One region of the Halanaerobium sehlinense genome, then DNA from elsewhere that is predicted to be linked to it. Evidence: a T-box and tRNA genes for the amino acid it is inferred to sense, from the RefSeq annotation. Region 1 holds a T-box; the other holds one or more tRNA genes.
What was found. A T-box is a leader RNA that pairs with one kind of tRNA and senses whether it is charged. The one in region 1 lies ahead of thrS (threonine--tRNA ligase), so its partner is inferred to be a tRNA-Thr.

Region 1 (3,274 bases):
GCTCTATCCCACTGCTCATCAGATCCCATAGCCTTTTCGGGCTTGGTGCTCAATTCAACCTTGTAGTTAAAACCAAAAGCGCTATATAATCTATCTACAAGTTTAATAACCCCACTAAGCTCATCTTCAATCTGATCCGGCAGACAGTAAATATGAGCATCATCCTGGGTAAAACTGCGGACTCTCATTAAACCATGAAGGGCACCTGACATTTCATGGCGGTGCACCAATCCTAATTCGGCCATCCTAATTGGAAGCTCACGGTAGCTGTGCATTGAATCTTTATAAACTAAAATTCCACCAGGACAGTTCATAGGCTTCACAGCATGTGCTTCTCCATCAATTTCGGTAAAGTACATATTGTCTTTGTAGTGATCCCAGTGACCTGACTGATGCCAGAGTGATTCATCCAGAATAATTGGTGTTTTAATTTCTTCATAACCAGCCTTGCGGTGCTCTTCTTTCCAAAAATCAACCAATTCGTTTCTTAAAGCCATTCCCTTTGGATGGAAGAATGGAAATCCCTTACCTTCGTCCTGAATACTGAAAAGATCTAATTCTTTACCTAATTTTCGGTGATCTCTTTTTTTAGCCTCTTCCATTCTATTAATATATTTTTCTAAATCTTTTTCGCTGGCAAATGCTGTTCCATAAATCCGCTGCAGCATCTCATTGTTTTCATCTCCCCGCCAGTAAGCCCCGGCTACATTCATCAGTTTAAATGCTTTAACATAGCCTGTTGATGGAAGGTGAGGTCCGCGGCATAAATCAACATAATCACCCTGGAAATAGAGGCTGATCATCTGATCATCTAACTCATTAATTAACTCCAACTTATATTTTTCATTTCTTTCTTCCATTAAAGCTATCGCTTCAGCTCTTGGCAGAACCTTTCTTTCAATTTCAATGTCTTCGTCAATAATTTTCTGCATTTCTGCTTCAATTTTCTCTAATGATTCCTCGTTAATTGTTTCATCTAAATTAAAATCATAATAAAAACCATCATCAATAGCAGGTCCAATTGCTACCTGAACATTATCATATAACCTCTTAACAGCCTGAGCCATTACATGAGAAGCAGTGTGTCTAAGAATTTCTAATGCTTCATCACTATCAATTGTAATGATTGAAAGCTCAATATCTTCTTCGATCGGATAATTAGCGTCTACCTCTTCCCCATCTACTACACCTGCAACTGCATCTCTACCTAAACCACTACCAATTGAATAAGCAACATCTTCAACTGTTGTTCCAGACTCATATTCTTTAACTGATCCATCTGGTAGTGTTACTTTTACTTTTTCCATTTAATTTCCTCCTCAAATTTTACTAATCCTTAATTCTAATGTAATAATCTTATATAAAATAAAAAAATCCCTCATCTCAGATTAGAGACGACGGATTCGCGGTTCCACTCTAGTTAATAATAATTAGAAGCATCATAAATATTATAACAGCTAAAATTATTATTCACTCAATAAGATAACGGTTTAACCGAATAGAAATACTTGATTCTTCCTATCAGCTCCAGGGTGGTTTTCAATTTAATGATCAGTTATGTGCTCTCAGCCGCCGGCACAATTCTCTTTTAACTGCCAAGTAAATCTACTCTTCCCTATCAAGGCTTTTATGATCTTTATTTTTTATCATTATATTCTTAATTACTCTAAAAGTCAAATATTTTTTACTTAAGTTTAGTAAGTTTTTTGACATAAAAAAAATCCAGAGCAGAAAACTACTCTGAAATATAATTTCTAATTAAACTGTATAACTTTTCAGTTCAGCATTAATTAACCAAAAAGTGGTGCCGGGGGTCGGGCTCGAACCGACACGGGAATAAATTCCCACCGGATTTTAAGTCCGATGCGTCTGCCAATTCCGCCACCCCGGCCTGTTATTAAAATGGTGTTGGTAAGTGGATTCGAACCACTGGCCTCTACGATGTCAACGTAGCGCTCTGACCAACTGAGCTATACCAACTTAAAAGATTAAGTCAGCATTTCCAAGTCTTACATTACAACTATTTATTTTCAGCAATATCTGATAATAAATAATAAAAGTTAAATATGTATAAAAGTGGTGCCGGGGGTCGGGCTCGAACCGACACGGGAATAAATTCCCACCGGATTTTAAGTCCGATGCGTCTGCCAATTCCGCCACCCCGGCCTGTAAAATATTTAACTTAGAACATTATGTATTATATCAATGAAAATTTAATTTGTAAAGTAAAATTGGAGGCGGCAGACGGATTTGAACCGACGAATAAAGGATTTGCAGTCCTAATTACCGTTTCCGCTTCGCTTTTTTCACTTGCGACATTTTGTATTATATCAACGGTTCATAGGGTTGTCAAGAAAAAATTAAAAAAAGTTTTATTGCGTATATATACCCTTTCCGAAAGAAAATGGCACTTTCCCGGCACTTAGCTTACCGGGAGTGCTTTTTTTGATTAGTTATACATAAAAAGAATTTTATAGATTAAATGTAATTATTTTAATCATCAATACTATTTTCAACAATCTGGATTTCTTCTTCAGTTAAATTAGATAATTTATAAACTATCTGATCTATTTCATTGTCAATTTTTTTAATCTCATTTTCTAAATTGATAATTTCATGCTGCAGGTTTTCCCATTCTTTAACCACTTTTTTAAATACATGGTATTTACTATAACCAGGAATTTAAATATGTAAGGTGTTCTTAATAATGTTACTACTATTTTTATTATCTATCTCCTTTAACTGATCAGAGCTTAGATTTTCTAGATAGTATTTTATATGCCGCCTTTTGTATTTATTATTTTAAAATTAATTTTTATATAATTATTTTTTCAATTTCTTCTTTTGACATAGGCTTATAAAAATAATAACCCTGAATATAATCACAATTTAAACTTTTTAATATTTCTAGATCTTCTTTAGTTTCTATACCTTCACCAACAACTTTTACATTAAAGCTATGTGATAAATTTATTACTGTTTCAACAAGAGTTTTTGTTTTCCAATTCGTAATATCAGAAAGAAATGATTTATCTAATTTTAAAATATCTACTGGGAATTTTCCGAAATAACTTAAAGAAGAATAACCAGTACCAAAATCATCTAACACCACTAAAAACCCTAAGTCTTTTAATTTATTCAAAGCTTTTTCACGGATATTAATAACTGCCCTTTCGGTTACCTCTATTTCAACTAAATTATTAGGTACATCATAAAGCTTTGATACCTCTTCAATTTGTTTTATTATATCTGGATCATTAAGTTCACATGAAGA
Region 2 (3,274 bases), 200 kb from region 1:
GATTTAAGCTGTTTAAAATCTTCTTCATTCTCGCTTGGGAAACCTGTGATTAGAGAAGTTCTGAGTTTAGCATCCGGTATTTTATTTCTAATCTTATTTATAATATTAGCGATATCTTTTTCATTTCCTTTACGATTCATTAATTTTCTTATTTTTTCTGAAGAGTGCTGAATTGGCAGATCAAAGTAATTACATATTTTATCTTCTTCAGCAAAAACCTCAATAATCTCATCTGTAATAAACTCCGGATAGCTGTATAAAACTCGAATCCACTTGATGCCTTCTATTTCTGCTAACTTCTTTAAAAGAGGTGCCAGTGCAGAACGTCCATAAATATCAATACCATATTGAGTAGTATCCTGAGCAATAAGAATTAACTCTTTAATCCCTGATTCAGCAATTCTTTTTGCTTCCGCTGCAATGTCTGCAATTGATCTACTCTTTACTGTTCCTCTAATCTGTGGAATACTGCAGTAAGTACAATTGTTATTACAGCCTTCTGCTATTTTAAGATAAGCATAAACTTCATTATCCAACTCTCTTGGTAGTGATGAGCTGTAGTCAAAACCAGCCTCTTCTATACCACCGGCTTCTTTACCCTCTAAACTTTCTCTGATAACTTCTACTATTTCATCAAAGTTTGAAGTCCCGAGTATTGCATCAATTTCTGGAATATCTTTTTTTAGTTCCTCACTGTAGCGCTGAGTTAAACAGCCAGTTACTATTACAGATTTACAGCTGTATTTATTTTTATATTCAAGGGCTGTTAAAATTGTTTCAATTGATTCCTCTTTTGCATCCTGGATAAAACCACAGGTATTAATAACTATTACTTCAGCCTCTTTAAAATCATTAGTATATTTAAAATCTTTTGCTCCCTGTAAAAATCCATTCATATGCTGACTGTCAATTTCATTTTTGGGACAGCCTAAGGTCATTAAAGAATATTTTATCATTTTTACTCCTTTATATTGTCATTATTTAAAAACAAATTAATATTATTCCAAATTTATTATCTCTATAACTACAAAAAAGCCCTATTAGGGCTTGATTTATGAAATGGTCGGGCTATCCGGATTTGAACCGGAGACCTCTACACCCCCAGTGTAGCGCGCTACCAAGCTGCGCCATAGCCCGTTATCAACAAGAAATATTATATATAAATTAAATCTTTTTGTCAAATTAGATAAATGATTAAACTACTTTATTTAATATAGTCCAACTTTTTTAAATATGCCATTGTTTTATCAGGATAATCAGTTACCACAAAAATTTCCTGCAGTGAAGAGCTGTTTTTTGCAATCAGTTTAATTCCACTTCTGGTATTATATTTTAATTGAATGTAGGCAGGAGTTCCACTACCTTTTCTTCTATTAATTCGACCAGGTATTATACTTTTTATTAATTTTGATAAAGCTATATCTTCTAATAAAGGTAGAATATCTTCAATTATTGTATGTTCCTGTTTGATCTTATTGTGCCTATACTTATTAGCCATTTGATCACATCCTCAGTTAATTATAACATCGATAGATTAATGCCGCAAATACAAGCAGTTTTCTTTGAAATTATTTTAAAACTTATCTTAAATTAAATAGTTATATGATTTGGCATAAAAAAAAGAAAGCCAAAAATGACTTTCTTAAATTCAATGGAGCTGATGACCAGACTTGAACTGGTAACCTGCTCATTACAAGTGAGCTGCTCTACCAATTGAGCTACATCAGCATATCATAAGTTTAAAATGGCAGGGGAGACAGGACTTGAACCTGCAACCAATGGATTTGGAGTCCACTACTCTGCCAGTTGAGCTACTCCCCTAATTTAATATATAATTGTTAAAAATGGAGCTGATGACCAGACTTGAACTGGTAACCTGCTCATTACAAGTGAGCTGCTCTACCAATTGAGCTACATCAGCATATTATAAATTTAAAATGGCAGGGGAGACAGGAATTGAACCTGCAACCAATGGATTTGGAGTCCACTACTCTGCCAGTTGAGCTACTCCCCTAAACAGAGGCGTTTTTCAATCAAGCAATAATTATTATAATAAAGTTCCGGGGTTAGGTCAAGTCCTGTTTCTGCAATTATTTGATATTAGCTTAGTTTAATACTATATTACTTAAAAATACTTTAATTTATACATAATCTCATTATATTTTATTTGATTTATTATCAAAAAATTCTAATAATAACAGTTTTTTCATTTATTCACTTTTTCTATGTAAACTATGATACATTTCGTGTTTTTTTACACTTAATGTTATAAAACAACTTGATATTTTATTTATTATATATTATCATTTATATCGTAAAAGTTAAATATAATGTTAATATGAGGTGGTTTAATAATGGAAAAGCATGATTTGATTGTTATTGGAATGGGTCCTGCAGGAATGGCAGTAACTGCTATGGCCGCAAATATGGATTTAGATGTTCTCGCAATAGAAAAACATAAAGTTGGGGGAGAATGTTTAAATTATGGCTGTATTCCCAGTAAAGCTTTATTAAAAGCAGGCGAAGTTAATGAAGTAACTGAGAATTTTAAAAAGTTTGGAATTAATTTTTCAGGTAAAACAGAAATTGATAATCCTTTAGAAATTGTAAGAAAAAAGGTAAATGAAATTAGTGGTAATAAAACAATGAAGGCTTTTGAAAGAGCCAAACTTGTTGTTGATCAAGGGGAAGCAAAGTTTGTTGATAAAAAGATTGTGGAAGTTGATGGTACAAAGTATACAGCTGATAAAATATTTATCGCTACTGGTACTGAACCTTTAATTCCACCAATTCCTGGCCTGAAAGATGTATCTCGTCTAACAAATTTAAATATTTTTGCTCAAACTGATATCCCGGAAAAACTTACTATTATCGGCGGGGGAGCAATTGGATCTGAGATGGCCCAGGCTTTTTCAAGATTGGGTTCAGAAGTTAATATGTTCCAGATTGATGATCATTTAATTCCAACTGGTGATGAAGAAGCCGGTAGAGTTTTAGAAGAAAGATTCAAAAAAGAGGGTATCGGTGTTTATAACAGCACAGGTATCAATAAAGTTGAAGAAAAAGATGGCAAAATAATCACCCATACAGATGCCGGGAAATTTGTATCAGATAAGATTTTAGTAGCTACAGGTAGAAAAGCTGTTTTAGAACCATTAAAGCTTGATCAAGCAGGTATTAAATATGATAAGGTCGGCATTAAAGTTAACAAACGATTAGAAACAAATGTCAAAGGTGTTTATGCTGTGGGAGATTGTAATGGTAAGGCTCTTCT

Region 2: it encodes a tRNA-Thr, which carries the amino acid that the T-box ahead of thrS (threonine--tRNA ligase) is inferred to sense. The anticodon was not compared.

What each region holds. Positions count from the first base shown of each region.
Region 1 covers NZ_AP042442.1:1,704,932-1,708,205, forward strand. The annotation lists gene thrS (threonine--tRNA ligase) at 1-1,307, opposite strand, end outside; T-box leader at 1,388-1,631, opposite strand; tRNA gene ACZ446_RS08210 (tRNA-Leu) at 1,803-1,891, opposite strand; tRNA gene ACZ446_RS08215 (tRNA-Val) at 1,904-1,980, opposite strand; tRNA gene ACZ446_RS08220 (tRNA-Leu) at 2,078-2,166, opposite strand; gene ACZ446_RS08225 (hypothetical protein) at 2,494-2,646, opposite strand; gene ACZ446_RS08230 (putative bifunctional diguanylate cyclase/phosphodiesterase) at 2,816-3,274, opposite strand, start outside.
Region 2 covers NZ_AP042442.1:1,507,217-1,510,490, forward strand. The annotation lists gene rimO (30S ribosomal protein S12 methylthiotransferase RimO) at 1-956, opposite strand, end outside; tRNA gene ACZ446_RS07225 (tRNA-Pro) at 1,061-1,137, opposite strand; gene ACZ446_RS07230 (DUF2103 domain-containing protein) at 1,205-1,498, opposite strand; tRNA gene ACZ446_RS07235 (tRNA-Thr) at 1,653-1,728, opposite strand; tRNA gene ACZ446_RS07240 (tRNA-Trp) at 1,746-1,821, opposite strand; tRNA gene ACZ446_RS07245 (tRNA-Thr) at 1,846-1,921, opposite strand; tRNA gene ACZ446_RS07250 (tRNA-Trp) at 1,939-2,014, opposite strand; gene ACZ446_RS07255 (dihydrolipoyl dehydrogenase family protein) at 2,355-3,274, shown strand, end outside.